Regions from separate parts of the Mesorhizobium sp. M0217 genome, predicted to be linked through region 3. Evidence: predicted binding sites of a transcription regulator. Region 3 holds the regulator's gene; each other region holds the start of a gene.
The links. The regulator PhoB, encoded in region 3, activates phosphate uptake and scavenging genes when phosphate is short. The targets are predictions, from matches to a motif close to TGTCATNNANCTGTCAT.

Region 1: ugpB (sn-glycerol-3-phosphate ABC transporter substrate-binding protein UgpB) is a predicted target of PhoB. The motif match lies at 3,957-3,973, and genes of this name have one in related genera.
Region 2: NKJ18_RS23670 (ceramide glucosyltransferase) is a predicted target of PhoB. The motif match lies at 4,742-4,758, and genes of this name have one in related genera.
Region 4: olsB (l-ornithine N(alpha)-acyltransferase) is a predicted target of PhoB. The motif match lies at 4,424-4,440, and genes of this name have one in related genera.

Annotation. Positions count from the first base shown of each region.
Region 1 covers NZ_JAMYSN010000019.1:58,750-66,341, forward strand. The annotation lists gene argH (argininosuccinate lyase) at 1-287, opposite strand, end outside; gene tlpA (thiol:disulfide interchange protein TlpA) at 322-1,014, shown strand; gene NKJ18_RS24655 (bifunctional diguanylate cyclase/phosphodiesterase) at 1,114-3,561, opposite strand; gene ugpB (sn-glycerol-3-phosphate ABC transporter substrate-binding protein UgpB) at 4,036-5,346, shown strand; gene ugpA (sn-glycerol-3-phosphate ABC transporter permease UgpA) at 5,418-6,302, shown strand; gene ugpE (sn-glycerol-3-phosphate ABC transporter permease UgpE) at 6,312-7,160, shown strand; gene NKJ18_RS24675 (sn-glycerol-3-phosphate import ATP-binding protein UgpC) at 7,168-7,592, shown strand, end outside.
Region 2 covers NZ_JAMYSN010000017.1:107,350-114,941, reverse strand. The annotation lists gene NKJ18_RS23685 (ABC transporter substrate-binding protein) at 47-817, opposite strand; gene NKJ18_RS23680 (2'-deoxycytidine 5'-triphosphate deaminase) at 919-2,013, opposite strand; SAM riboswitch at 2,154-2,231, shown strand; gene NKJ18_RS23675 (O-succinylhomoserine sulfhydrylase) at 2,289-3,479, shown strand; gene NKJ18_RS23670 (ceramide glucosyltransferase) at 3,491-4,642, opposite strand; gene apaG (Co2+/Mg2+ efflux facilitator ApaG/CorD) at 4,864-5,256, shown strand; gene NKJ18_RS23660 (Hsp33 family molecular chaperone) at 5,442-6,473, opposite strand; gene argF (ornithine carbamoyltransferase) at 6,583-7,494, opposite strand; gene NKJ18_RS23650 (aspartate aminotransferase family protein) at 7,513-7,592, opposite strand, start outside.
Region 3 covers NZ_JAMYSN010000013.1:51,083-58,674, forward strand. The annotation lists gene NKJ18_RS20410 (ATP-binding cassette domain-containing protein) at 1-696, opposite strand, end outside; gene NKJ18_RS20415 (sugar ABC transporter permease) at 709-2,025, opposite strand; gene xylF (D-xylose ABC transporter substrate-binding protein) at 2,170-3,210, opposite strand; gene NKJ18_RS20425 (ROK family protein) at 3,477-4,712, shown strand; gene phoB (phosphate regulon transcriptional regulator PhoB) at 4,743-5,432, opposite strand; gene phoU (phosphate signaling complex protein PhoU) at 5,449-6,153, opposite strand; gene pstB (phosphate ABC transporter ATP-binding protein PstB) at 6,195-7,019, opposite strand; gene pstA (phosphate ABC transporter permease PstA) at 7,037-7,592, opposite strand, start outside.
Region 4 covers NZ_JAMYSN010000001.1:787,540-795,131, reverse strand. The annotation lists gene NKJ18_RS03955 (DUF934 domain-containing protein) at 1-88, shown strand, start outside; gene NKJ18_RS03950 (fatty acid desaturase) at 408-1,430, opposite strand; gene NKJ18_RS03945 (hypothetical protein) at 1,515-1,715, opposite strand; gene grpE (nucleotide exchange factor GrpE) at 1,975-2,604, shown strand; gene NKJ18_RS03935 (trimeric intracellular cation channel family protein) at 2,738-3,370, shown strand; gene olsB (l-ornithine N(alpha)-acyltransferase) at 3,485-4,360, opposite strand; gene NKJ18_RS03925 (response regulator) at 4,637-6,925, opposite strand; gene acuI (acrylyl-CoA reductase (NADPH)) at 7,068-7,592, opposite strand, start outside.

The DNA of each region.
Region 1 (7,592 bases), on a different contig from region 3:
GCCTCGATGTTCATGTGAATGTCTTCCAGCCGGGTCGAGAACTCGAACGTGCCGGCCTCGATCTCTTTCAGGATCGTGTTCAGGCCTTGAGCGATTTTGTCTTGATCGGCCGCCGAAATAATGCCCGTTTCAGCCAACATTTCGCTGTGGGCGACCGAACCTCTTATGTCTTGCGCATAAAGTTTGCGGTCGAACGAGATCGACGCGTTGATCGCTTCCATGATCGCGGCCGGACCCGAGGCAAAACGTCCGCCCCACATCTGGTTGCTGGCCTTCTTGTCGCTCATCGCTATAACCCGTGCTCCGGAGCAGTCTTAGAAAATGGCAGACGGTAACAGATACTTCCCGGCCCCGCGCCTGATCCTCGCCGCTTTGCTGGCGGGCGTGCTGGCCGGCGCGGTCGCGGTATATGTCAGCGAGAGCGGGTCTGGCAACAACGCAGCCACCGGCAGCGCACCTGCGGCCGGCGCGGGCAACAGCAAGGACGATGTCGCCTGCGCCGCCAAGAGCGACCGCGCCAAAAAGGTTGCCGCCGCGGCTACCGGCCAGGTTGCGGCATTGCTGCCCGCGGATCCGCCGCAATCGCTGAAAAGTCTCGCCTTCAACGGTCCCGACGGCAAGCCGATGACGATCGCCGATCATGCCGGCAAGACCGTGCTGCTCAATTTGTGGGCAACGTGGTGCGCGCCCTGCCGCGCCGAAATGCCGGCGCTGGACGCCTTGCAGAAGGAAAAGGGCAGCGATGCCTTCGAAGTGGTCGCGGTCAATGTCGATGCCGGCGACGATGTGAAGCCGAAGAAGTTCCTCGCCGATATCGGCATCGGGTCGCTCGGCTACTACCGCGATTCGACGCTGGCGCTGTTCAACGACGTCAAGACGCGTGGCTTGGCGCTAGGCCTCCCCGTCACCATGCTGATCGATGGCGAAGGCTGCCTGGTCGCGCATATGAACGGACCGGCCGAATGGTCGGGACCGGATGCCAAGCGCCTGGTCGAGGCCGCACTCGCCCCTTAGAGCGGTTCACCGTTTCGTCGAAACGGCTACCCGCGCTAACTTTTTTGTTTCGACGCAATTTCGGACGGAAAACCGTTTCACACTTTTCCTGAAATTGCTCTAGGCTGAGCGTAGGGCCGCCGCCGGCGGCAGCATCAAGATGCTGCCGCCGCATTGTTTGACGCTGGCGTCGTCTTGTGCCGCCGGCGCCGCGACGCCGGTCAGTTCGCTGAACGCCTCGATCGGGCTCGGCCGGCCTAGATAGTAGCCCTGGCCGATCTCGCAGGCCTCGGCGCCGAGGAATTTCAGCTCGCCCAGCGTCTCGACGCCCTCGGCCAGAACCGGCAGGCCGAGACCGCGGCCAAGCCCCAGAACGGCGCGCACGATGGCTGCCACCTGGCCGTTGCTGTCGACTGATTTGATGAATGAGCCGTCGATCTTGATCTTGTCGAAGGGGAAGGCGCGGAGATTGGACAGCGAGGAGTAGCCGGTGCCGAAATCGTCCATCGCCACACGCACGCCAAGCGCCTTCACCTGGCGCAAGGTCGCCAGCGCGCGCGGCATGTCCTTGACCAGCGCCGTTTCGGTGATCTCGAGTTCGAGCCTGCCGGGCGTCAGGCCGGAGCCGAGCAGGACTTCATGCACCTTGCGGCTGAAATTCGGATTGTGGAGCTGCACCGCCGAGACATTGACCGCGACGGTGAGAGGGTTCTTCCAGCGCGCTGCCTCGGCGCAGGCCGTCGCCAGCACCCATTCGCCGATCTGGATGATGACGCCGCTGTCTTCGGCCACCGGGATGAAGGTCGCCGGCGACACGTCGCCGCGCTGCGGATGGCGCCAGCGGATCAGCGCTTCGAACCCAACCATCCGCCCGCTGCTGATCTCCTTTTGTGGCTGGTAGACGAGGCGAAACTCATCGCGCGCCATGGCCTGGCGCAGTTCGTGCTCCATCACGCGCCGGTCTCGCGCCTCGGCGCCCATCGAGGCCTCGAAGTAACGGTAAGTGTCCTTGCCCTCGGCCTTGGCGCGGTAGAGCGCGGTGTCGGCGTGGCTGACCAGGAGTGTCGGCTCATCGGCGTCGAGCGGATAAAGTGCAATGCCGATGCTGGCCGACACCAGCCCGCCACCGACCGACAGCCGGTTTTCCTCGCGCATGGCCGCCAGCACCGCCTCGGCGATGCGGCCGGCCGCCTGCGGATCGGGAAGGTTTGGAGCGATGATGGCGAACTCGTCGCCGCCGAGACGCGCCAGCATCTGTCCGTGGCGGAGCACGGCGGAGGCGCATAGCGCCACCTTCTGCAGCATGGCATCGCCGGCGCCATGCCCGAACAGGTCGTTCACTTCCTTGAAGCGGTCGAGGTCGAGCAGCAGCAGCGCAAGATGCCCGCCCTTGCCGCCGCGGTCCATTGCGGCAATTTCGGCCTCGAGCCGGCCGGAGAAACTGCGGCGGTTGGGGAGCCCGGTCAGCGGGTCGAAATGGGCGAGGCGCAGTATCTCCTGCTCGGCCTTCCTGCGTTCGCGGATGTCGCGCACGGCGACCACGCTGTGCCGCTTGCCGCAATAGTCGATGCTCCTGGCGATAAGTTCGACGGGGATGGTGGCGCCGTCATGGGCTCTGAGCTCCGCTTCCTGTGCCTGTCCGCTGCAGTCGGACATGCCGGCCGCGGTGCGTTCGCCGAAGAGGTCGCCAAGCAGCATCGCGTTCAGCACTTCCGGCGCAATGCCGGTTAGCGCGGCGATGCTGTCATTGGCGCTGACGATGCGGGCGCCGTCGCATACGATCAGGCCCTCGACGGCGGCGTTGGCGAGGCCGTGCATGCGCTCGGCCTCGATCTTGTGACGACGGAAGCGCAGGTCGATCCACAATGCTGCGGCTGAAAGCACCAGGATAGCCAGGCTGACAGCAGCGGCGGCGAAGGCCTGCGACATCGGTTCGACCGTGAACTGCGATATCTCGATGGAGGAGTCCGGGAAGATCGACACCGCGCCCATCGCGATGAAGTGCAGGCTGCAGATCGCCAGCGTCAACAGGATGGCGGCGGCGATTGTGGCCTGCATGGACGGCCGTCGCAACACGACCAGCAGCGCCAGCGCGGCGAGGGTGACGCCTGTCAGCACCGAGACGCCGACCAGCAGCGGGTTCCAGACGATGCGCCCTTCGACCTCGAAGGCGGCCATGCCGATATAGTGCATGGCGGCGATACCGGCGCCGAGGACGGCGCCGCCGACCAGAGGGTAGTCGATGCCCCGGCGCAAGGTGGCGATCCACATGCCCGCGGCGGTCAGGGCGACGGAACCGGCGAGCGAAAGCGCCGACATTTCCGCATTGTAGGCGTTGGGGATTCCGGGAGAAAAGGCAAGCATTGCGATGAAATGCGTCGCCCAGATACCGAAGCCGGTGGAAGTGGCTGCTATCATCAGCCAGGTATAGCGGTTGCGCTCGCTCGAGCGGTCGACATGGCGAAGCAGGTTGACCGCCGAGAAGGAAGAAATACCGCAAATGAGCGCTGCCAGTGCGACCAGTCTCAGATCGTGCTCATGCACGATACAATTATAGACCGTCAGCATCTCGCCCCACCTGCTCTCCCACAGCAATCAAGCCGTCCACTTGATTAGTATGTCGCGCTTGACGAAGAATCGGTTATGCGAACTACAACTACAGCGGGTTTTTCGGGTTGTACCTTGCGGCGATCCTGTCTCATTCCTGACAGGGTCACAGCAGCGCTTGGCGCGATGCCGCTCTACCGATCTCGATCTGGCCGAGCGCCGGTATGGCGGCCGCATGGTACAGGTGCGTGGCGCTGTCACGGGGGCCCTTCATGCATCGCCGGCGGTCGGCGATCGTCGCAGGCCCACCGCGCCCATGTATCGCTGAGCCGGCTTGGCATTTCTCTCTGTCCTCGTTGCAGAGCGAGGGGGCGCGAAGTTAGCCGGGTATGAAATTCACGAAACAGCAACAAATCCGTTGTCCGATTGTCATCAGCGACACATATTGCCTTTGCGGGAGTGCCCCTTTCGCCAATGACAAACGGGAGATGAAACATGAAGTTGTTCGGCTTTGCGGCCGGTGTTGCCGCCACCTTGACCCTGCTTTCCACCACCTCCGCCTTCGCCGCCACCCAGATCAGTTGGTGGCATGCAATGACCGGCGCCAATGCCGAGGTGGTCGACAAGATCGCCAACGATTTCAATGCCAGCCAGAGCGACTATGAAATTCTCCCTGTTTTCAAGGGCACCTATCCCGAAACGCTGAATGCCGGCATCGCTGCCTTTCGTGCGGGGCAAGCGCCCGATATCATCCAGGTGTTCGACGTGGGTACCGGCGTCATGATGGCCGCCGAAGGTGCGATCAAGCCGGTGGCCGATGTGCTGACCAGCGCCGGCGTGACCTTCGACAAGAGCCAGTATTTGCCCGGCATCGTCGGCTACTATTCGAAGCCGGACGGGACCATGCTGTCCTTCCCCTATAATTCCTCGTCGCCCATCCTCTACTACAACAAGGATATCTTCCAGAAGGCCGGGCTTGATGTGAACAATCCGCCAAAGACCTGGAACGAGGTGTGGGAAGCCGCCAAGAAGATCAAGGCGAGCGGCGCCGCTTCCTGCGGCTATACCTCGACCTGGTTGACCTGGATCCACCTTGAGGCCTTCGCTGCCTGGAACGACGTTTCCTATGGCACCAACCAGAACGGACTTGCCGGAACCGACGTCGAGCTCAAGATCAATGCGCCGATCTTCGTCAATCATTTCCAGGCCCTCGCCGACCTGGCCAAGGACGGCACCTTCAAATATGGCGGCCGTACATCCGAAGCCAAGCAGATCTTCCTTGCCGGAGAATGCGGCATCTTCACCGAATCGTCGGGGGGTCTCGGTGACATCGTCAAGTCGGGCATGAACTACGGCATCGGCCAGCTTCCCTATGATAGTGACGCCAAGGGCGCGCCCCAGAACACCACGCCGGGCGGCGCCAGCCTGTGGGTGTTCGGCAACAAATCGGACGAGGAATACAAGGGCGTCGCGGCGTTCTTCTCCTACCTGTCCAAGACCGAAGTGCAGGAGTATCTGCACCAGAAGTCGGGTTATCTGCCGGTGACGCTCGCTGCCTATGAGGCGACCAAGAAGTCCGGCTTCTATGACAAGAATCCGGGCCGTGAGACGCCGATCCTGCAGATGCTGGGCAAGGCGCCGACCGAGAACTCGAAGGGCGTGCGCCTCGTCAACCTGCCGCAGGTGCGCGACATCGAGAACGAGGAGTTCGAGAAGATGCTGGCCGGCCAGCAGACTGCGCAGCAGGCGCTCGACAACGCGGTCGCACGCGGCAACAAGGCGATTCAGGAAGCGATCGGAAATTGAAGCGATTTGTCAGTTGAACCTCGTCCACGCGGACCCGCGTGGACGACTTCCTGAACAGCGAGGGAACCACACTGTCTCCACGCGTCGTCTTTCCCAACAAGACCCTGCCTTACCTGCTGGTGGCGCCGCAACTCGCCATTACGCTGATCTTTTTCTACTGGCCGACGGGGCAGGCGCTCTACCAGTCGATGCTTAGGGAAGACCCGTTCGGGCTGAAGAGCAAGTTCGTCGGGCTCGCCAATTTTCGCAAGGTGCTGGCCGACCCGGCCTACCTCAACTCGATCAAAGTTACGCTGGTGTTCTCTCTGGCGACCGCGATGGTCGCCATGGGTGTGGCCCTGTTGCTTGCCGTCATGGCCGAGAGGGTGGTGCGCGGCAAAGGCCTTTATCGCACGCTGCTGATCTGGCCGTATGCGGTGGCGCCGGCGATTGCCGGCATGTTGTGGCTGTTTCTGTTCAACCCCTCGATCGGTTCGCTGGCCTACGCCTTGAGAGGTCTCGGCATCGCCTGGGATCCCTTGCTTAACGGAAACCAAGCCATGATCCTGCTGGTGTCTGCGGCTGCCTGGAAGCAGATCAGCTACAATTTCCTGTTCTTCGTCGCCGGGCTGCAGGCGGTGCCGAAGACGTTGATAGAGGCGGCGGCCATGGACGGCGCCGGGGAGACGAAGCGCTTCTGGACCATCGTCTTCCCGCTGCTCGCACCGACGACCTTCTTCCTGCTGGTCGTCAACACTGTCTATGCGCTGTTCGACACTTTCGGTATCGTTCATGCCGTCACCGGCGGCGGGCCAGGCAAGGCCACCGAGACGCTGGTCTACAAGGTCTACAATGACGGTTTCGTCAATTTGATCCTCGGCGATTCGGCCGCGCAGTCGGTCATCCTGATGGTCATCGTCATCTCACTCACGGCCATCCAGTTCCGCTATGTGGAACGCAAAGTCCACTACGGTTGAGCGCGAGCGATGATTGGTCAGTCCCCGCTTCGCGCCCTCATCGCCCACGCCGTGCTCATCCTGGGCATCCTGATCGTCGCTTTCCCGATCTACTACACCTTCGTTGCCTCCACGCAGACGCTGCAGACCATCCTCAAGCCGCCATTGCCTCTTTTGCCCGGCGACCAGGTCTGGAACAATTACAGCGAGGCGCTGTTCGGCGGTGTCGGCCGCATCGGCGGCGTCAGTGTCGGCCGATTGCTGCTCAACACCACGATCATGGCGCTCGGCATCGCGGTGGGGAAGATTTTCATCTCGATCCTTTCGGCCTATGCGATCGTGTTCTTCCGTTTTCCGCTTCGGATGGTCTTCTTCTGGCTGATCTTCATCACGCTGATGCTTCCCGTCGAGGTGCGCATCCTGCCGACCTACAAGGTGATGGTCGATCTCGGCATGATCGACACCTATGCCGGCCTGATCATTCCGCTGATCGCCTCGGCCACCGCCACGCTTCTGTTTCGCCAGTTCTTCATGACCATCCCAGGTGAGTTGGTGGAAGCGGCGCGTGTCGACGGCGCCGGACCATGGCGCTTCTTTTTCGACATCCTGCTGCCGCTGTCGCGCACCAACATCGCGGCGCTGTTCGTCATCCTCTTCATTTATGGCTGGACGCAGTACCTGTGGCCGCTGCTCGTCACCAACAGCAATGACATGAACACCATCGTCATCGCACTTAGAAAGATGGTCTCCTTCGCCGATGCCGATACCCAATGGCATCTGGTCATGGTCACCGCGATGCTGGCCATCCTGCCGCCGATCCTGATCGTGGTGCTGATGCAACGCTGGTTCGTGCGCGGACTGGTCGATACCGAAAAGTGAGAAGCTGATGGCGACCGTCGATCTGAAGGATGTGAAGAAAGTCTATCCCGGCGGCGTCGAGGCGGTGAGGGGTGTCTCGATCGCCATTCCCGACAAGGAGCTTTGCGTTCTGGTTGGGCCGTCCGGCTGCGGCAAGTCCACGCTGCTGCGGATGATCGCCGGGCTTGAGACCATTTCTTCCGGCATCGTCGCCATCGACGGCAAGATCGTCAACACGATCGGTCCGACCGAGCGCGACATCGCCATGGTGTTCCAGAACTATGCGCTCTATCCACATATGAAGGTCTACGACAACATGGCCTACGGGTTGCGCAACCGGGGTACTCCCAAGGACGAGATCGACAGCAGGGTTCGCTCGACCGCCAAGGTGCTGGAGCTCACGGCGCTGCTCGACCGGCGCCCGCGCGAGCTTTCCGGCGGCCAGCGCCAGCG
Region 2 (7,592 bases), on a different contig from region 3:
GAGCGTAATCTCCCTCCTTGAGGGGGGAGATTGGTAGCGCCCGCCGTCAATAAATATCGAAGTCGAAATACTTGGCCTGGATCTTCTTGTAGGTGCCGTCGGCGACGATGGCGTCTATCGCCGCGTTGAGCTTGTCGCGAAGTGCCGTGTCTTCCAGGCGGACAGCGATGCCGGCTTGCGTCTCGGTGCCCTTGACGTCACCGACAAGCTTGCAGCAGCCGTCGCTCGCCTTCTTCAGCCAGTCCATCAGCACGAATTTGTCGGAGATGACGGCGTCGAGACGGCCGTTCTGCAAGTCGGTGATCGCCTCTTCCTGGGTGGGGTAGAGTTTCGCCTCGGCGCCGGCCTTGCCATAGGCGTCCTGCGCATAGTCGGCCTGAGTGGTCGAGGCCTGCGCGCCCACCGTCTTGCCGGCAAGGGCTGCCGGTTCGGTGGAAGTGAGGTCGCTGTCCTTGGGCGCCACAAGCGCCAGCGGCGTCGTGTAGTATTTGTTGGTGAAGGCGACCTGTTTCTTGCGCTCCTCGGTGATGCTCATCGAGGCGATGATGGCGTCGAACTTTTTCGCCTGCAGCGCCGGGATGATGCCGTCCCAGTCCTGGGTGACGATCTCGCACTCGACCTTCATCTGCGCACACAGCGCATTGGCAATGTCGATGTCGAAGCCCTCGATCTTGCCGTCCGCGGTGATGGTGTTGAAGGGCGGATAAGCGCCCTCGGTGCCGATCTTCAATTTCTCCTGCGCCTCAGCCAGCGAGCCGGCCGATATCACCAGCATGGCAGCGCCCGCTGCCGATATGATCCATCTTGAAATCTGCATTTTGGTTCCCCTTGCGCGCCGTTCTCTTGCCGGCCACCGAAAGGCAGCCAAGCATGGTGAGGCAGCGCAGGCAAGTATTTTGCCTGACGGTGATCGAAGGTTCAGCCGGCGGGGCGGAAATGCTTGGAGAGCTTGAGGCCTTGCGCTTGGTAATTCGAGCCGAGATCGGTGCCGTAAAGCGCCTGCGGCCGCTTCAGCATGTGTTCGTAGACGAGCCGGCCGACGATCTGGCCGTGGTCGAGGATGAACGGCACTTCGTGGCTGCGCACTTCGAGCACCGCCCGGCTGCCGGTGCCGCCTGAGGCCGAATGGCCGAAGCCCGGATCGAAGAAGCCGGCATAGTGAACACGGAATTCGCCAACCAGCGGATCGAAGGGCGTCATCTCGGCGGCGTAGAGCGGCGGCACGTGCACGGCTTCGCGGCTGACCAGGATGTAGAACTCGTCCGGGTCGAGCACCAGTTCGCCGGCGCCGCTCTTATAGAGCGGCTCCCAGAAATCGACGGCATCCTGGGCGGCGCGCTTGTCGACATCGACCAAGCCGGTGTGATGCTTGCCGCGATAGCCGACCAGGCCGTTCTGGTCGCCGTCAAGATCGATCGACAGCGCAATGCCGCCGCCGGAAATGTTGGGCGGCTCGGTCGCCACCAGCATCTCGGCGCGGTGCAATTCGTTCAGTTCTGCCTCCGACAACAGCGCGTTGCCGGTGCGAAAGCGGATCTGCGACAGCCTCGATCCGGCGCGTACGACGATCGGGAAGGTGCGTGGACTGACTTCGAGATAAAGCGGCCCGTGATAGCCGGGGGCGATCTTGTCGAACTCATGGCCGCGATCGGTCATCACCCGGGTGAAGATGTCGAGCCGGCCGGTCGAGCTCTTCGGGTTGGCCGAGGCCGACACGTTTGCGGGCAGCGCCAGGCTTTCGAGCAGCGGCACGATGTAGACGCAGCCGGTTTCCAGCACCGCGCCCTCGGCGAGAGTGAATTCGTGCAATTTCAGCCGGTGAAGCTTGTCGGCCACCAGATGATCGGGACCCGGCAGGAAGGAGGCGCGCACGCGAAAAGCCTTGTCGCCGAGCCTGAGATCGAGGCTCGCCGGCTGCACCTGGTCGACATCGAGCGCGCGCGGCGACTTCAGCGCGCCGGACTGAAACAGCGCGGAAATGTCCTGATCGGGAAGAATGCCTGTCTGCCGCAAAAGGCTGGCTCCGCTCCAAGGTCGGTCTCTTTGTGGCAGGTTCTTGCCGCAAAACCGCTGGATATTATTGCGGAACCTGCCTGGTACAAACCTCTTAATGAAGCCGGCAATTGACGCAAGCGCAGGTGAGGTCTAAAGGGTCGTTATCCCGTGGTGATTTGGCCGGTCGGCTTGCAGCCACGTTAAACAAGTCGCTAAAGGACCGTCGGGCCGCAAGGCCATATGGACCGGTTGCGACTTTCGCGGCCGGTTTTTTTGTGTCTGGAACAAAAGCGATGAGCACCAAGAAGCGTAACTGGAAACCTCAGACCGCACTCGTGCACGGGGGAACGCTGCGTTCCCAGTTCGGCGAGACGTCCGAAGCGATGTACCTCACCCAAGGCTATGTCTACGAGACGGCGCAGGCTGCCGAGGCCCGTTTCAAGGGCGAGGAGCCGGGCTTCATCTATTCGCGCTATGCCAACCCTACCGTCGACATGTTCGAAAAGCGCATGTGCGCGCTGGAGGGTGCCGAAGATGCGCGCGCCACGGCGTCCGGCATGGCGGCGGTGACGGCAGCGCTCCTGTGCAGCGCCAAGGCCGGCGACCATATCGTTGCGGCGCGCGCGCTGTTCGGCTCCTGCCGCTGGGTGGTGGAGACGCTGGCGCCGAAATACGGCATCGAGGCAACGCTGGTCGACGGCACCGACATCGCCAACTGGGAAAAGGCGGTGCGGCCGAACACGAAACTGTTCTTCCTGGAAAGCCCGACCAATCCGACGCTGGAAGTGGTCGACATCGCAGCGGTGGCGGCGCTCGCCACCTCGATCGGCGCCAGGCTGATCGTCGACAATGTCTTCGCCACGCCCTTGCAGCAGAAGCCCTTGCAGCTCGGCGCCCATATCGTCGTCTACTCCGCGACCAAGCACATTGACGGCCAGGGACGCTGTCTCGGCGGCATCATCCTGTCGGACAAGAAATGGATCGACGAGAATTTGCACGACTATTTCCGCCACACCGGCCCGAGCCTGTCGCCGTTCAACGCCTGGACGCTGCTCAAGGGCCTGGAGACGCTGCCAGTTCGGGTGCGCCAGCAGACTGAAAGCGCGGCCAAGATCGCGGATTTCCTGGCAGGACGGCCGGAAATCGCCCGCATCATCTATCCCGGCCGCGCCGACCACCCGCAGGCCGACATCGTCAAGAAGCAGATGACAGGCGGATCGACGCTAATCTGCCTCGACGTCAAGGGCGGCAAGCAGGCGGCCTTCGCCTTGCAGAACGCGCTCGACATCGTGCTGATCTCCAACAATCTCGGCGACGCCAAGAGCCTGATCACCCATCCGGCGACCACCACCCACAAGAACCTCAGCGACGAAGCTCGCGCCGAGCTTGGCATCGGGCCGGGAACGCTCAGGCTGTCGGTCGGTCTTGAGGATACGGACGATCTGCTGGAGGACGTTGCGCAGGCGCTGAAGGCAGCCGGATAGGCCGCGAGGCGTCACGCTCCCGACGAAACCTCTTCCAGTTCGGCCGTCTTGGTGCCGATGGTCATGATGTTGCCGCGCCAGTCGACGGCGCCGCTCAGCCAGCCGCGCGCCCAGATGGCGGGAAGCATCATGTCGCGCACCATCATCGCCGGGACCATGCGCAGCGACAGGTGCCAGCCCTTGGCCGCGGCCAGCGCGCATTCGGGAATGTAGGCCGCCGCCAGCACGGCCAACACCGTGGCCGGCAGGCTGACGCCGGCACTTGCTGCCGCCACCAGCGCCAACGCCAACGGCACGGCGACGCCGGTCAGGATCTCGGGTGCGAAAAACAGCGGGAAAGTGACGCGGCGCAACCGCGCCCAGCGCGCCTGACGCGACCAGATGTCGGCAAGTCGGCGCTGCCCCAGTGGTTGCTCGAAAGGCGAGGCAACGAGATTGACGCGCAGGCCCAGTCCGTTGACCAGCTTGGTTGCAGCAGCATCCTCGGCGATCTCGGCGGCCAGCGCGCGGATACCGCCATTGGTATCGAGCATCGGCTTGTTCCACAGCATGCTCTTGCCCTGGGCAAAGCCGAGGCCAAGCGCCTCGCCGGCATATTGCCAGCGCGCCTGCAGCGTGTTGAGGAACGCGCATTCGACCTCGGCCCAGAAGCCATCCGGCCGCGAGCCGATCGGCGTCGAGCAGATAAGCCCGGTATTGGTCCCCCAGGCCGCCATCAGGTGCTGGACGTAATCCCTAGGCATCAGCACGTTGGAATCCGCCAGAATGACCCAATGATTGCGCGCCGCTTCCCAGCCCTTGACGCAGTTGTTGAGCTTCGGGTTGCTGCTGACGCGGTCGTCGCCGATCAGCAGCCGGGCCGGCACGTTGGGAAACAGGACGATCGCCCTGTTTATCAGTTTGACGACGGGATCGTCGGCGTGAGCGACGCAGAAGATCAGTTCGTAGCGCGGCCAGTCGAGCGAGAAGGCTCGCTGCAGCGTCTCTTGTGTGAACGGCTCCACGCCGCGCGACGGCACGACGATCGAGACCGGTGGCTGCTCGTCGGACGGCGGAGGGATAAGGCGACGCGCTTGCAGTTTCGACGAAGCAAGCAGGATGCTGGCGAGATTGGAAAGAAGCAAAGCGGAGGAAGCGAAGGCGGCTGTGAGAGCTGGTTCCATGAGATCTGGTCACTCCGGAAAGGCCGCTCGCGGCTGCTTTGTCAGTCGACAGATGGGCCTTGAGTCGCCGGCAAGGTTTGCGCACACCAACACTGTCATGTGTCACTTAAATGACATTGTTTGTCGGCACCTCCGCTTTGAGGCTGGCAGGACATGCCGTTGTGCGCGTATCAAACCGCATAGCGCGACAAATGTTCCTTGCTGCGCAACCGGAGCAGCCCATGTACCGCGCCGTCACGCGCAACATCGAAGTGCAGGTCAGACCGTTCTACCTGGAGGACCGCTCGGACCCGGCGGAGAACCGTTATGTCTGGGGCTACCAGGTGACGATCGACAACCAGTCGGACGATTTCGTGCAGCTTATGGCGCGTTACTGGCACATCACCGACGGCAGCGGCCGGGTCGAGGAAGTGCGCGGCGCCGGCGTGGTCGGCGACCAGCCTGAGCTCAATCCCGGCGACAGCTATCAATACACGTCAGGCTGCCCGCTCTCGACGCCCTCCGGCTTCATGGTCGGCCACTACACCATGCGCAACAAAAAGGGCGAGACGTTCGACGTCGCTATTCCCGCGTTTTCGCTGGATCTGCCGGGGACCCGACGGACGGTGAATTAGGGGTTTTCTCCCCGTCACTATACGGGGAGAAATGCCCGGCAGGGCAATGAGGGGCAGCGCCAGAGTCATGAGGTTATCTTCCACGCACATGACCTAGGCTATGCGCGGCCATTCACCAAAGTTCGCGCTGCCCTCATCCGCCCTTCGGGCACCTTCTCCCCGTGAACGGGGAGAAGGAAGAGATGCTACTGAGTTGCAAACTCCGCCGGGTCGAAGTCGTACTGCTTCGAGCAGAACTCGCAGGCGACGTGGATGCCGCCATCTTCGGTGCTGTCCTTGATCTCCTGCGCGGAAAACCCCTCGAGGATGCCGCGTATCTTGTCCCTTGAGCAGGAACATTGGTCGGCGACCGGCACGCCGCCGAAGACGCGCACGCCATGTTCGTGGAACAGCCTGTAGAGCAGCCGCTCGGCGCCGATGGTCGGGTCGATCAGCTCGGTCGGCTCGATGGTGCCGAGCAGCGCCACCAGCTCGCGCCACGAATTGTCGGCCGGCTCCTGCGTCACGTCACGCGGATCGCCGTCGCCGCCCGAAATGTCGGGCACGCGCATGCGCTCGGGTGACTGCGGCAGGAACTGCGCCAGGATGCCGCCGGCGCGCCACTGCTCACGAGCGCCGCCGGGACCTGGCGTCAGAAGCTTGGCCACCGACAGCCTGAGGTCGGTCGGGATCTGCTCCGACTGGCGGAAATAGGTGCGCGCGGCGTCCTCCAGCGTCTCGCCGTCGAGCTGGACGATGCCCTGATAGCGCTGCGTGTGCGCGCCCTGGTCGATGGTCAGCGCCAAAACGCCGCTGCCCAGCAGCGTCTGCTGCGAGGTCTGGCCTGCGGCCACCAGGGCCTCCAGCCGGTCGGCGTCGAAACGCGCATAGGCGCGCAATGCCGAAGGCGTGGAGAAATCCGCGACCAGCATGTCGACCGGGCCGTCGGTGCGGGTCTGCAGGATGAACTTGCCTTCGAATTTGAGCGAGGTGCCGAGCAGCACCGTCAGCACACAGGCTTCCGCGAGCAGGCGGGCGACCGGCTCGGGATAGTCGTGACGGTTGAGGATGGCGTCGAGCATCGGCCCGAGTTGCACGGTGCGGCCGCGCACGTCGAGCGGGCCGACCTCGAAGGGTACGACATGATCGTCGCCGGCATAGCCGAACTCGCCGAGTTTGGGGTGATGTTCAGTCACTTGATGCGTTTCCAACATGACAAAGCTCCAGGGCGCGGCCATGCGGCCCCGGAGGGGTGCATGCGTCCAAACGCGCTTGATTTGCGTGATGGGGCGCAAATAGGCATCGCGCCGCCCCGGATCAAGCGCTTGGAGATCAAGCGCCTGGAGATCAAGCGCCCAGACACCAGGCCAAAACCGCCTTCTGGGCGTGGAGCCGGTTCTCGGCTTCGTCGAAGACAACCGAATGCGGACCGTCGATGACCTCGTCGGTGACTTCCTCGCCGCGATGCGCCGGCAGGCAGTGCATGAACAGGGCGTCGGGCTTGGCCCTGGCCATCAGCGCCGCATTGACCTGATAGGGCGAGAAGACATTGTGGCCGCGGGCGCGGTGTTCCTGGCCCATCGACACCCAGCAGTCGGTGACGATGCAGTCGGCCTGGTCGACGGCTTCCTCGGGCGAGCGGGTGAAGTGCAGCTTGCCGCCATTGCTCTTCGACCAGTCGATATGCTTTTGCGCCGGCTCGCTGCCTTCCGGCACTGCGACGTTCAGGTTGAAGCGGAACCGCGCCGAAGCTTCGAGCAGCGAATGCAGCACGTTGTTGCCGTCGCCGGTCCAGGCGATGGTCTTGCCGGCAACCGGACCGCGATGCTCCTCGAAGGTCATGATGTCGGCCATCAGCTGACAGGGATGGGTGTCGTCGGTCAGCCCGTTGATGACCGGAATCGTGGCATTCTCGGTCAGCTCGAGCAGCCGCTCATGCGACGTGGTGCGGATCATGATGGCGTCGACATAGCGCGACAGCACCTTGGCGGTGTCGGCAATGGTCTCGGAACGGCCGAGCTGCATTTCGGTCCCGGTCAGCATGATGGTCTCGCCGCCGAGCTGTCGCATGCCGACGTCGAAGGACACGCGCGTGCGCGTCGACGGCTTGTCGAAGATCATGGCCAGCACCTTGCCTTCGAGCGGTTTGGTCCGTTCGCCGGCCTTGAGGCGCGCCTTGCGCACCACCGCATCGTCCAGCATCAGGCGCAGATCGCCTTCGGAAACGGCGGAAAGATCGGTGAAATGGCGAAGGCTCATCGGGAATGGTTCTCGGGATTACTTCGCGGCGGCCGCGGCGATGGCGTCGGTCAGGCCCTTGGCGCCGGCGCGGATGCGATCGAGCGCTTCGCCGATCT
Region 3 (7,592 bases):
GAGCGCGGTGCCGACGACCTGGCCGTTCTTCATTACGCAGACCCGGTCGGCAAGCTCGAACACGTCGTGAATGTCGTGGCTGATCAGGAAAATGCCGATGCCGTCGGCCTTGAGCTGCTTTACCAGTTCGCCGACCTGCGCCGTCTCCTGCGGCCCAAGCGCGGCCGTCGGTTCGTCCATGATCAGGATGCGGGCGTTGAACAGGATGGCGCGTGCGATCGCCACCGACTGGCGCTGGCCGCCCGATAGCTTGATCACGGGCTCCTTGAAGCGCTGGAAGCGCGGATTGAGCCGGCCCATCACCTTGCGCGCCTCGGCCTCCATGGCGACATCGTCGAGTGTCCCCCACGCGGTCATCAGTTCGCGGCCGAGGAAGAGGTTGGCGGCAGCGTCGACATTGTCGGCCAGCGCAAGCGTCTGGTAGATCGTTTCGATGCCGTATTTCTTGGCGTCGCGCGGATTGGAGATCGAGGCCTCCTGGCCGTTGACCAAGATCTGGCCGGCATCGCGCTTGTAGGCGCCCGACAGGATCTTGATCAGCGTCGACTTACCGGCGCCGTTGTGGCCAAGCAGCGCCACCACTTCGCCCGGGAAAAGATCGATGGACGCATCGTCGACGGCGCGAATGCCACCGAACGCGATCGAGATGTTGCGCATGTCGATCAGTGGCGTACCGGTGGGAGCAGTTTTTTCCATAATCGTTCCTCCCTAGACGCGCTTGCGGTAGACGGTGTCGAGCCAGACGGCGATGACCAGGACAGCGCCAACGACAATGCTCTGCAGCGGCGAGTCGATGCCGAGCAGCACCATGCCGGATTGCAGCGACTGCATCAGTAGCGCGCCGAGCATGGCGCCCATCACCGTTCCGGCGCCGCCCGCGAGCGACGTGCCGCCGATGACAGCGGCCGCGATCACCAAAAGCTCGTCCAGCGTGCCCAGCGCGTTGGTTGACGCATTGAGACGGGCCGACGAGATCGCCGCGCTGATTGCAGCCAGCACACCCATGATCATGAACACCTTCATGGTCACCCAGCGCGTGTTGATGCCGGCGAGTTCCGCTGCCTCCGGATTGCCGCCGATGGCGAAGACATAGCGGCCGAAACGCGTGCGCTTGGTGATAAACGTCATGATGATGCCGACAGTCACCGCCATCAGCACCGGTATGGCGATGCCATGCGCGATGAACAGCCCGCCTTCGGGAACGGTGATGCCGTTCTGCTGTGCGTACTGGCGCACGATGCCGATCGGCCATGGATAGGAATTGCCGATCCACACGGCGCCGAGGATGGCCGCGCAAGCGACCACGCCAAGCAGGGTCTCGGCCCAGACGGGGCGCAGTGGAAAGCTGAAGCGCTTGCGCTGCGAGCGACCGTTGAGCAGCGCGAAGGCGACCGCCGCGCAGGCGACGATGCCGACGATCCAGCTGGCAGCGGCGCCAATCGAGCCGCGTGGTCCGCCGCCCATCAGCTGGAAGGTGGCGTCGAGTGGCGCGACCGTGCGCCCGCTGGTGATGAGCCATGCCATGCCACGCCAGACCAGCAGGCCACCAAGCGTCACGATGAAGGCCGGAACCTGCATATAGGCGATGATGAAGCCCTGGAACGCGCCGATCAGCAGACCAAGCACCACGCCGGCGGCAAGCGCGACGATCCAGAGCCAGGGGTTTCCAAGCTGGAAGCCGATGACGCGAATCAGGAATTCGGCCTGTGCCACGCCCATGATCATGCCGATCACGCCTTCGACGGAGCCCACCGAAAGGTCGATGTTGCGCATGACGATGACCAGTACCATGCCGGTCGCCATGATCGCGACCGAGGACGTCTGCACCGACAGGTTCCAAAGATTGCGCGGCGTCAGGAAAAGCCCACCCGACAGGATATGTATGCCGACCCAGATGACCAGCAGCGCGCCGACCATGCCGAGCATGCGCGTGTCGAGCTCGGTCGCCTTCAGGAACCGGGCGACCGCGCCGAGTTCAGACGCTCGTGCCGTATCGGCCTGCGGATTTGAGGTCGTGTCGGTCATGATGTCCTCCAGCGGCTTGCCGTCTGGCGCGGATGCCGGACCACAGCCTAGAAGTTTGCCGCCGATGGCGGAAACACACAATTCTCGTAGAGAAAACGCCGCGGCTTGACAGCCGCGGCGCCTCATTTCTTCAAGTCGTTGAGATCAGTTGCAAGCCGCGACGCTGCCGGCGGCGACGCCTGTGCAGACTTCGTCCTTCTTGATCCAGCCGGCGTCGATGACGACGTTGAGGTTGTCCTTGGTGATCGCGACGGGGGTCAGGAACAGCGACTTGACGGTGTTGCCGCCAGGCGTGGTGAAGTCCTTGGCGCCGGCAATGTCGCCCGTCTTCTTGCCATCGGCAAGCTGCGAGGCGATCTCGGCGGCGTTCTTGCCGAGTTCGCGCGCGTCTTTCCACACCGACACCGTCTGCGTGCCGAGCGCGATGCGGTTCAGGGCGGCATGGTCGCCGTCCTGGCCCGAGACCGGAACCGTTCCGGCAAGGCCCTGCGCCGTCAGCGCGGCGACAACGCCGCCGGCGGTGCCGTCATTGGCCGCAACCACGGCATCGACCTTGTTGTCATTGGCGGTCAGGAACTGTTCCATGTTCTTCTGGGCGTTGGCCGGCAGCCAGCCATCGGTATAGGCCTCGCCGACATTCTTGATCTTGCCCGAGTCGATGGCTTCCTTGAGCACTTCCATCGAGCCCGAGAACAGGAAATCGGCATTCGGATCCGAGCCCGAGCCCTTGATGAAGACATAGTTGCCTTCGGGCTTCGCCTTGAACACTTCGCGGGCCTGCATGCGGCCGACTTCCTTGTTGTCGAAGGTCAGGTAGAAGACGTCCTTGTTCTCGATCAGGCGATCATAGCCGACGACCGGAATGCCTTCGTCCAGCGCCTTCTGCACCGCCGGGCCGATGGCCGAGGCGTCCTGCGCCAGGATGATCAGCGAGTTGGCGCCCTGCGAGATCAGGCTTTCGACGTCGGTCAGCTGCTTGCCGGGATTGGACTGCGCGTCGGCCGAAATGTACTTGTCGCCGGCGGCTTCGATCGCCGTTTTCATCGCCGCCTCGTCGGTCTTCCAGCGCTCTTCCTGGAAGTTCGACCACGACACGCCGATGACCTTGTCCTTCGCCTGCGCGACCGACATCAGCGCCAGCGACATGGCGACACCCGCCAGCATGGCGGCTGCAAATCTGTTCATTATAACCCTCCCTGCGCCGCCCACGGCGCGACAAAACCGGCCCGAAGGCCTGCACAAAGAGGCTCCATTTTTTCGAGCCTCGAAAAAATACTGGTTCAATGATAAGGCACTGTCAACATCGATTATGATGGATTCTGATGGCGTTGCCGAATTTTTTCGAGCTCCGCAATAAACAATGACAGGGCTGCCGGCGTCTGCCAATATTTGGCTGGTGCCGTCGAACGCCTTCACTATCATGAGGCGCGAGGAGGCCGGGAGGAAAACAAATGTCGGTTGGGATCCGCCACGACGATCTGCGCCGTCGCAACCGTGCGATGGTGATTTCGGCCGTGCGCCGGGCCGGCCAGCCGTCGCGGACCGAGATTGCGGCGACCACCGGCCTCAGCCATTCGACGATATCGGCAATCTCGTCTGATCTAATTCAAGAAGGCATCCTGATTGAAGGCAAGCCTGGCGAGACCGGCTCGCTGAAACGCGGCCGGCCGCAGGTCGGCCTTGGCCTCAACCCGGAAGCGGCGGCGGTCATGACCGTGGTGCTGTCGCTGAACTTCCTCTCCGTCACCGTCATCGACTATGCCGGCCAGGTGGTCGCGGAAGAACAGCGCCGGCTCGACACGCTGACCATGCCGCGCGACGAGCTGATCGGCGAATGCGTAGCAATCGTCGGGCGGCGTCTCGCGGACCCGGACCTCGATGTCCAGAGCATCGCCCGCATTGCCATGGGTATCCAGGGCATCACCGATTCGCAGGCGCGGGCCATGCTGTGGTCGCCAATCACGCCACTGACCGACATTGCCTTCGCCGACATGTTGGAAGCGGAATTCGGCATTCCTGCCACCATGGAGAACGACTGCAATATGATGGCGGTGGCCCTGCAATGGCGCCAGCCCGAGCGCTACCGCGACAATTTCATCGCGATCCTCTTGTCGCACGGCATCGGCATGGGGCTGGTGCTGAAAGGCGATCTGTTCACCGGCACCCATTCCTCGGGCGGCGAGTTCGGCCACATGATCCACCGTCCGGGCGGCGCGCTCTGCCGCTGCGGGCGGCGCGGCTGCGTCGAGGCCTATGCCGGAAACTACGCCATCTGGCGCAGCGCCAAAATGATGAGCGAAGATGCCGAGCCGGTCGATATCGGCGACGCTGATATGCGCGCACTCGCCGCGCGCGCCCGCGAAACCGATGGCCCGGAGCGCGAAGCCTATCGCAAGGCCGGTGAGGCGCTCGGCTTCGGCCTCGGCAGCCTGTTTGCGCTGATCGACCCGGCGCCTGTCGCCATGGTTGGCGTCAGCGCCGCCGCCTTCGACCTGATCGAGCCGGCATTGCGCGAAGCGATCGCCCAGACCGCCGGCGGCCAGCACTCGAAATCGATCTCCTTCGACACCGAGCCCAACGAGCTGCCGCTGATCCGCGAAGGCTGTGCCATGCGCGCGCTCGGCTTCGTCGATCAGGAGATTTTCGCGCCGGGCATTCAGGCCAAATCCGGCAAGCATGTCGCCTGAATGGCCGGCAACGGCGCGACGCGCAGCATCCTAGTCTTCCCTGATCGCGTAGCCGGCGCCGCGAATGGTACGGATGACATCCGGCATGCGGCCGTTGTTGACCGCTTTGCGTAAGCGCCCGACATGGACGTCGACGGTTCGCTCGTCGATGTAGATCGTCTCGCCCCAGACATTGTCGAGCAGCTGGCTGCGCGAGAACACGCGGCCGGGATGGCGCATCATGAATTCGAGCAGCCGGAACTCGGTCGGTCCGAGCCTGATCTCGCTCTTCTTGCGGTAGACACGGTGCGACTCGCGGTCGAGCACGATGTCGCCGACCTTGAGCACGCTGGACAGCACTTCCGGCTTGGCCCGGCGCAGCAGCGCCTTCACGCGCGCCATGAACTCCGGCGTCGAGAATGGCTTGACCAGATAGTCGTCGGCACCGGTGGACAGGCCGCGCACGCGATCGCTTTCCTCACCGCGCGCGGTCAGCATGATGATCGGCAGCCGCTCGGTTTCGGGCCGCACTCTAAGCCGCCGGCAGAGCTCGATGCCGGAAACAGCGGGCACCATCCAGTCGAGCACCAGGAGATCGGGCACGTTTTCCTGCAGGCGGATCTCGGCCTCGTCGCCGCGTGTCACCACCTCGACGTGATAGCCTTCGGATTCGAGGTTGTAGCGGAGGAGCACGCCTAGCGGCTCCTCGTCCTCCACGACCATGATGCGTGGCGCGATCATAGGCAGTTCACCCTCATCAGGCCGGCGTGGCCATCGCCGTCTCGTCCTGCTTCGGACGATTGGCGGGCAATTGCTGGCCGGTCAGCACATAATACGCATTTTCGGCGATGTTGGTGACATGATCGCCGATGCGCTCAAGATTCTTGGCGCAGAACAAGAGATGCGTGCAGGCGGTGATGTTGCGAGGGTCTTCCATCATGTAGGTCAAGAGCTCACGAAACACGGACGTGTATTTGACGTCGATGCGCTCGTCGTCATTCCTGAGTTTTGCAAGAGCTGCCGCATCGGTGGCGGCATATTCCTCGACGACGCCTTGCACCTGGATCAGCACCAGCTGCGCCATGGCATCGATGGAGTGCGAGAGGTCGCGCGGCGTGACGCTCAAGCCCACGGTGCCGACGCGTTTGGCGATGTTCTTGGCGAGATCGCCGATGCGCTCGAGGTCGCCGGCCATGCGGATCGAGCCGACCACGGCGCGCAGATCGTTGGCCATCGGCTGGCGCTTGGCGATCAGCGTGATGGCGCGGTCGTCCAGTTCGCGCTGGCGCGCATCCATGATGGCGTCGTCGGAAACGACACGCTGTGCCAGCGCATTGTCCGAATTGAGCAGCGCCCTGGTCGAGCCGCTGACCATCGAGCCTGCCAGATCGCCCATGTCGCGGATCAGCTTGCTGATCTGCCCGAGCTCTTCATCGAAGGAGGCGACGGTATGTTCACCCATGATCTTGGTCCTCGTGCCTGAAAATTCACCCGCCGGACGGCTCAGCCGAAGCGGCCGGTAATGTAGTCCTGGGTGCGCTTGTCGTCGGGGTTGGTGAACATCTTGTCGGTGGCGCCCTCCTCGACGAGATAGCCGAGATGGAACATCGCCGTGCGCTGCGACACGCGCGCCGCCTGCTGCATCGAGTGGGTGACGATGACGATCGTGTAGTTCTGGCGCAGTTCGTCGATCAGCTCCTCGACACGGGCGGTGGCGATCGGATCGAGCGCCGAGCAGGGCTCGTCCATCAGGATCACCTCCGGCGACACGGCGATGGCGCGCGCGATGCACAGGCGCTGCTGCTGGCCGCCGGACAGGCCGGTGCCGGGCTCCTGCAGGCGGTCCTTGACCTCGTTCCAGATCGCCGCCTTCTTCAGGCTCTGCTCGACGATCTGGTCCATGTCGGACTTGCGCTTGGCCAGCCCATGGATGCGCGGGCCGTAGGCGACGTTCTCGTAGATCGACTTCGGGAACGGGTTGGGTTTCTGGAACACCATGCCGACGCGGGCGCGCAGTTCGACGACATCGATGTTCTTGTCGTAGATGTCGTCTTCATCGAGCGTGATCTTGCCGGTCACCCGCGCCGAATCGATGGTGTCGTTCATGCGGTTGAGGCAGCGCAGGAAGGTCGACTTGCCGCAGCCGGACGGGCCGATCAGCGCCGTCACCTGGTTCTGGCGGACGTCGAGATTGACGTCGAACAACGCCTGCTTCTCGCCATAGAACACGCCGACCTTGTCGCCGCGCATCTTGATGACTTCGTTCGACTTGGCGTTCATTTTGTCGCCCACTGCATTCTCAAGGGACTGTTCGGTCATGATGTTCATACCAAATTGCCTTTTTTCTACCAGCGCCGCTCGAACCGGCGCCGGAGCACGATCGCGGTGATGTTCATGGCCATGAGGAAGACGAGCAGGATGATGATGGCGCCGGACATGCGCTCGACAAAAGCGCGCTCAGCCTCGTTTGCCCACATATAGATCTGAACCGGCAGCGCGGTCGCCGGATCGAAAGGCGTCGTCGGATAATCGGCGACGAAAGCGACCATGCCGATCAAGAGCAGCGGTGCTGTCTCGCCGAGCGCACGCGCCAGGCCGATGATGGTGCCGGTAAGGATGCCTGGGGCGGCAAGCGGCAGGATGTGATGGAACACCATCTGCATCTTGGAGGCGCCGAGACCTAGGGCCGCCGAGCGGATCGACGGCGGCACCGCGGCGAGGGCGGCGCGCGTGGCGATGATTATGGTCGGCAATGTCATCAAGGTCAGCACCAGGCCGCCGACGAAGGAAGCCGAGCGCGACATGCCGAGGAAGTTGATGAACACGGCAAGGCCAAGCAGACCGAAGACGATCGACGGCACCGCCGCGAGATTGTTGATGTTGACTTCGATCAGGTCCGTA
Region 4 (7,592 bases), on a different contig from region 3:
AGGCGGGCTGGGCCTTTACTATCAGCCGACCGAAGCGTCGGAGCCGAAGGGGCCGAAATACTCCTGGCGGCGCGTTCGCAACAGCTGACGCGACGGTAATTCCGCCTGTCTTTACCAAGACTGTGATCGGGCCTTCTCCTGGCTGTCCGGACGGAAATATCCGCCGGGCGCGAGGGAGGAATCGGCGCTCATCGGCGGCAACACCAATGCACCGTCCATCATGATCGCCGAAAAGGCGCCTGACATGATCAGGGCTGCAAGGTCTGGATGCGCGAGGAGCGCAAGGCTGCCTGAGCCGGTTTTTGGGAGATGCCGCCGCGCCTTCGGTGCGGCGGTTTTTTTCTTTGTCTTACGGAATTCCCAAGCGAAAGCCCGGAAAACCGCCTCACACTTTGCTGGAATTGCTTTTAGGCCAAGGCCCGCGCTTCGCGAAACGAGACCAGCTTGCGGCGGTTCTCGTCCCACAACGCAAGCTTGACGCAGCGCAGGCTGTCGAGGAGCGTGACGCGGCCGATGCCGCGCAGTTCGGGATAGTCGCGCAGCACTTCCTGCAGCCGGTAGCCCGGCACCTTGGCCGAGAGATGGTGCACGTGATGGACGCCGATATTGCCGGTGAACCAGTTCAGCACCGGCGGCAAATCATAATAGGACGAGCCGTGCAGGGCGGCACGCTGGAATTCCCACTCTTCGTCCTTCGCCCATTCCGTCTCCTCGAACTGGTGCTGGACGTAGAACAGCCAGATTCCGGCCGATCCGGCCAGGATCACGATCGGCAAATGGACGATCAGGAAAGCGCCGGGGCCGACCAGCCAGATAAGCAGCGCTGCCGCGACCGCGATGCCGAGATTGGTGGTCATCGACGACACCCAGGGCGTCAGGCCGCCGCGCATCATGCCGACCGGCAGCCTCTGCTCGAAGATGAACAGCCAGATCGGGCCAAGGCCGAACATCACCAGGGGATGGCGGTAGAGACGATAGGCAAGGCGTCCCCGCCAAGACAGCTGCCGGTATTCAGCAACCGTCAACGTCCTGATATCGCCCATGCCGCGCTCGTCAAGATTGCCGGCGCTGGCGTGATGGGTGGCGTGCGCGCGCCGCCAGCAATCGTAAGGGGTCAGCGTCAGCACGCCGAGCGCGCGGCCGATCCAGTCGTCGGCAGTGCGGTTGGCGAAGAAGGAGCCGTGGCCGCAATCGTGCTGGATCATGAAGATCCGCACCAGAAAACCGGCGGCGGGAAGGATCAGGATCAAGCCCCACCAGTGGCCATAGGAATAGGCTGCCGAAGACAGCGCCCACAGCGTAACGAAAGGAATAAGGGTGATGGCGAGTTCAAGAGTGCTGCGTCGCCGGTCGGGCTTCTTGTAGCGCGCCAGGATCTTCAACCAGGCGCGCTTGCTGTTGGCGGCCGTCTCGGGGGAAATCATGTTCATCAGGAAGCATAGGCGGGGCGTCCCGCTGCCGCAAGGAAAAGCTCACGCAAAATTACTGCGCGTAATTGTCGCGCGATAGCATCGCTATTGACGGCGTTGGCCGCCGGCCATGCTGGCTTCTATGCCGTCCAGCCGGTCGAGCAGATCCCGGAAACGGGCGGGAATGTCGGCCTCGGTGCGGAAGGCCGGCAAGGTGCGCAAGAAGCGCGTCGTCGCCTCGGTGCCGAACTGGCGCCTGATGTCGGCGGCGAGCTCTTCGCTTCTGTTGCCAGTATTGCGGTCCATTGTCTCAAATCCTGTGTCGGTTTCAAAACTCCTCCAAGCTTTGAATGGTTCCCCATAGCGGGGTATTGGCAAGCAAAGGCTGCCGTTACGGTAAAGTTTGAATTAATTTTGAACGTCCTTGCGCCCCGCACCAAGTCCGACGGGCAGCCCGCAACATTGCCTGCTGTGGGGCGTCCTCCTGGGCTTGCCCCTTGATTTTTGGCCGCCAAACCTCGATATCGGGCGCAAATCCAAACCATTCGAATGACGGGAAATGGCGATGAGCGACCAGACAAAAGACGAACGCGCGCCCGAGGATATCGAAACGGCCGAGGCCGAGCGCACGCAAGGCGGCATCGACGGCGACTATGAAGCGCTGGTGCGGCTGCTGAAGGAAAACGAGGAGCTGAAGGACCGCGCGCTGCGCGTCGCAGCCGAGATGGAGAATCTGCGCCGCCGCACCGCCCGCGACGTGCATGATGCGCGCGCCTATGCGGTGGCCAATTTCGCCCGCGACATGCTGTCGGTGTCGGACAATCTGCGCCGCGCGCTCGATGCTATCCCCGCCGAGGCGAAAGCGGCCGGAGATGCCGGCTTCAAGGCGCTGATCGACGGCGTCGAGATCACCGAGCGCGCCATGCTGTCGACGCTGGAACGGCATGGGGTGAAGAAGCTCGAACCGGAAGGTGAGAAGTTCGACCCGAATTTCCACCAGGCGATGTTCGAAGTGCCCAATCCCGATGTGCCGGCCAACACCGTCGTCCAGGTCGTGCAGCCGGGCTATTCGATCGGCGAGCGCGTGCTGCGGCCGGCCATGGTCGGGGTCGCCAAGGGCGGCCCCAAGATCGCGGCCACCGAAGCGCCGGTCGAGCCGGGGCCGGTGAACGAGCAGGCCGAGAAGGATGCGTGAGTAGGGTAGGCAGTAGGGAATAGGGAATAGGGAATAGGGAATAGGGAATAGGGAATAGGGGCAGGCGTATCAATCGCGCGGCTTCGTGTTATTCATACTTTCCCTAATTCCCAATCCCTACTACCTCATGTCCCTGACACCCATCGACCTCCTCGACTATGCCGGCGTCGCCGTCTTTGCCGCGACCGGGGCGTTGGCGGCTTCGCGCAAGCAGCTCGACATTATCGGCTTCCTGTTTCTGGCCAGCGTCACCGGCATTGGCGGCGGCACGCTTCGCGACGTCATCCTCAACCTGCCCGTCTTTTGGGTCGCCAACTCCGGCTATGTGCTGGTTTGCGCGGCGGTTGCGGTGCTGGTCTTCTTCATCGCCCACCGCGTCGAATCCCGCTGGAAATGGCTGCTCTGGCTCGACGCCATCGGATTGGCGGCCTTTTCCGTAATGGGCGCGGCCAAGGGGCTGGCCATCACCGGCTCGCCGGTCGTCTCCGTTGTTATGGGCGTGTTGACCGCCACATTTGGCGGCATCCTGCGCGATCTGCTGGCCGGCGAGCCATCGGTGCTGCTCAGGCCCGAAATCTACGTCACCGCCGCACTCGCGGGCGCCGGCCTCTACACACTTGGCGATCTTGCCGGCCTGCCGCCGCTCGCCTCGGATATCGCCGGCTTCGTCGCGGCTTTCCTGGTGCGCGGCGGCGAGCTGAAATTCGGCTGGACCTTTCCGTCCTACAAGAGCCGCCCGGGACGGCGACCGGAGGATATTCCGTAGGGAGAGGGATTAGGGAATAGGGAATAGGGAATAGGGAATAGGGAATAGGGAATAGTCGGTAGTCAGCAATTCGCGGCAGCCTTCACTACTGCCTAATGCCTACTGCCTACTGCCTCACGCCGCAAAGCGCTGCGCTTCCCCGCCATAATAGTTGACGTAGCGGGCGCCGATTTCCTTGACCGGCATCACCACGAACACATCGACGGTGGAGAACTCACGGTCGATGACGCAGCCGTCGCCGATGCGGGCGCCGACGCGCAGATAGCCCTTGACCAGCGGCGGCATGGCCGCGATCGCCGCCTTGGCGTTGACCGCCTCGATCGGCATCAGATCCATCGAGCAATAGCGGCCGGAGACCGCCCGCACATCCCAGGCGGAGTTGGTCCGGCAGTGATGGGCAAGGTAGGTGAGCGCCTCGGCATGCGCAGCCGGCACCGTGCCAGGGAACGAGGCACAACCGGTCATCACGCCGATCTCATAGTGGTTGATGTAGGCCCAGATGCCTTGCCACAGCGCCTCAATGGTGCGCTTCGAGCGGTATTCCGGCAGCACGCAGGAGCGGCCGAGCTCAAGGAAGCGCTGGCCGGGATGGCGGGCGATCAGCTTGGTCAGTTCGAACTCGCCTTCGGAATAGAAGCCGCCGGCGGTCGCCGCAATCTCTTGCCGCAGCAGGCGGTAAGTGCCGACGATGCGGCGATGCTCGGGGCCGGAGATCGAGGTGTCAAGCACCAGGAGATGGTCGCACAGCGGGTCGAAGCGGTCGGCGTCGCGCCGGTCCTGCGCCTGGAACAGGTCCTTCCTGGCGCCAAGCTCGTCATAAAACACCCGGTAGCGCACTTCCTGCGCGGCGGCGATCTCGGCCTCATTGCGGGCAAGCCGCACTTCGAGATTGCCGATACGGCCCAGCGGTGCGCCTGTTGCGACGGCATCGGCGTTCCGCGCGGCGAGCAAAGCGCCGCCTGCGCTGGGCCGAGTGTCACATTCCGGCATAACTGTATGCACGAGTGATTCTCCTTCGAGCCATCCCTCTTGGCACGGGGATACGGTGTAGGTGCAACAGGATTGTGACAGTACCGTGATACGGCGCGACGGGCAATACTTCGTCGGCTGGCGAAAACCCTCATTCGGCTACCTACGTGACGCGAGGATTGCGCCAGCGTCACCTTGAAGCGCGTCGCGCTGGGACGATTCACGCGACGCGCTTCAAGTCTTTGTTTTGTGCATGTCGTCTTCTCAAAACCGGGGCCATTTTCGAGCGACATGAATTCAGGCGGCCACCTGGCCCTCGACGGCATGGACCAGCGCGTCGGGATCGAGCGGCTTGGTGACAAAGCCGCTGGCGCCATGGGCGAGCACGGTGTGGCGGGTCTTTTCCTGGCTGTCGGCCGAAAGCACCATGATCGGAACCGGCGGCACAGCCATTTCCTCCTCGTGGCGGCGGATGGCGGCGATCGCGTCCAGCCCGTCCATGACCGGCATGTGCAGATCCATCAGCACCACATCGAAGCGGTTTTTCAGCCCGGCTTCGGTCACCGCCTCGACCGCGGCCTTGCCATTGCCGACCACTTTCACGCGATGTCCCGCCTTCAAAAGCGTGGCGCGGGCAAGCATGGCGTTGATGTCGTTGTCTTCGGCGATCAGCACCGACAAGCCTTGCCGGCGCCCGCCATGGACACGAAGGGCGGACACGCCGCTCTTTTCCGGCTTGGGCTGGGGCAAGGCAGGGGCGTGATTGGTCAACAGCACGCGCAGCAGCGTTTCGCCGCGCACCGGCCTTGCCAGGAAGGTGGCGTAGCCGCTGGCGCGGAATTCGCCAAGCATGCCGCGGTCGGTCGGCGCGATCAGCGTGATCGCCTCGCAATCGGCAAAGCCACTCTGGCGCAGGCGCTTGAGCAGTCTGCCGTCGCCGTCCTCCAGGGCCGCGTCGATCAACAGCACATCGCAATGTTCGGCGAAGGGCGTCGCCTGGGAAGCGGTTGCGGCGACGTCGACGGCGCCGCCATGGGCGCGGATGGTGCGGGCGATGGCGTCGGCCTCGACGGCGTTCTTCGACACGATCACGGCGCGCCGGCCGGCCAGGATGTTCTGCCGGTTCTGCGGTGCCTCGGTTGCTCCTGCGGCCGGGATCTCGAAGACGAATTCCGATCCCTCGCCAAGCCGGCTCGACACCGAAATGGCACCGCCCATGGCGGCGACCAGGCGCCTCGATATGGCCAGACCGAGGCCGGCGCCGCCATGGGTGCGGGTCGAGGTGCCGTCGGACTGTTCGAACTCCTCGAAGATGCGCTCCATATCCTCTTCGCGCAGGCCAGGGCCGGTGTCGGCGACGGTGAAGCAGATGCGGTCGCTGGTCTCGGTGCGGGCCCGTGCAACCGAAACCAGCACGCCGCCGGTGTCGGTGAACTTGATCGCATTGCCGATCAGGTTGAGCAGCACCTGCCTGACCCTGCCGGGATCGGCCATGATCATCTGTGGCACGTCGGGCTCGACATGACAGCCGAGGCCGATGTTCTTGGCGAAGGCTTTCGCCGCCATCAGTTCGATGATGTTGTCGGCGATTTCGCGCAGCGATGTCGGCTGCGGCTCCGGGTCGAAACGGCCGGCCTCTATCTTGGAATAGTCGAGCAAATCCTCGATGAGCGCCAAAAGGGCGCTGGCCGAGGTCGAGACAGCGCCGACATAGGTGCGCTGCTCGGGCGACAGATTGGTGTCAGCCAGAAGCTTGGCCATGCCCATGATGCCGTTCATCGGCGTGCGGATCTCATGGCTGACGGTGGCGAGGAAGCGCGACTTGGCCTGGCTGGCATATTCGGCGCGCTCACGCGCGGTGATCAACGAGGATTCGGCGCGTTTGCGCGCGGTGATGTCGCGGGCAATCGCCCGGTGCGAGACGGCGCCGCTATCCTTGTCGCGCACCGACAGTTCGATCCATGAGAACCAGCGCGGACCGTTCGGGGTACGTATGGAGACGTCGGTGGAACTCAGGCATTCATGATCGGAAAAGGCGGCGTCGGGAACGATACCGACATCGATGCCGAGGTCGGCCAGAGTCCTGCCGGCAAGGTCGCGCTGATCGGTTCCGACAAGGCCGGCGAAAACCATGTTGGCATAGACGATGTGGCCGTCGCGGTCGCGGTGGACGACGAGATCGCCGAGCGCATCGATCAGCCCGCGAAAACGCTCCTCGCTCTCCTGCATCTCCCACATGCGGTCGGCCAGCGTCTCGATCTCGGCGCGGCTGCGGGCGGCGGTTTCGTCGAGCAAGGCCGTCGCGCGGTGGACGGTGCGGCGGTTGCGCAGGTGCATGGCGACGCCGGCAAGGCCGGTCGCCAGCAGACCGAGGGTGATGAAGATCGGCGCGCCGGTGAGGTGAGACAGGCCCGCCAGCACGACGCTGGCGACGACCGTCAGGAACAGCAGGCCCTCGTGCGTGGCGCGCTGCAAATCCGGCGCCAGCGGCGGCGCGGCAACATGCTGCCGCTTGGGCGTCGCCGGGTTCGGCCCGTCGATGCTTTCGGCGCGGCTCTTCTCTTTCCTGGCGGACTCCGCGATCATGCGGAACTCCTTGCCAGATAGAGATTATGGAAAAGCGCGGCGGATCGTTCGAATTTTAGCGGTCATGCATTTTTGGCGGTTTTCCGCATCGCCTGATCTTTTCCGAAACCTGATTCCCTTTCGGGATCATGCTTCGGGAGCCTCACATATCGACAACCACGCGGCCCCTGATCTTGCCCTCGACGATGTCATGGGCGGCGGTGATGATGCCGTCGAAGCCGATGGTCGTCGACAGGCCGGGGAGCTTCTTGAGATCAAGATCGCTGCCGATGCGGCGCCAGGCTTCCAGCCGCACAGCCTTTGGCGCCATCACTGAATCGATGCCGAGCAGCGAGACGCCGCGCAGGATGAACGGGGCGACGCTCGACGGCAGATCCATGCCACCCGCCAGGCCGCAGGCGGCGACCGCGCCGCCATAGGCGGTCATCGACAGCACATTGGCCAGCGTGTGGCTGCCGACGGCATCGATGCCGCCGGCCCAGCGCTCCTTGGCCAGCGGCTTGGCCGGCTGGGAGAGTTCCTCGCGCGAAATCACTTCGGCGGCACCGAGGTCGATCAGATAGGAGCTTTCGGCGTTGCGGCCGGTCGAGGCGATGACGTGATAGCCAAGGCTGGACAGGATCGAGACCGCGACCGACCCAACGCCGCCGGCCGCACCCGTCACTAC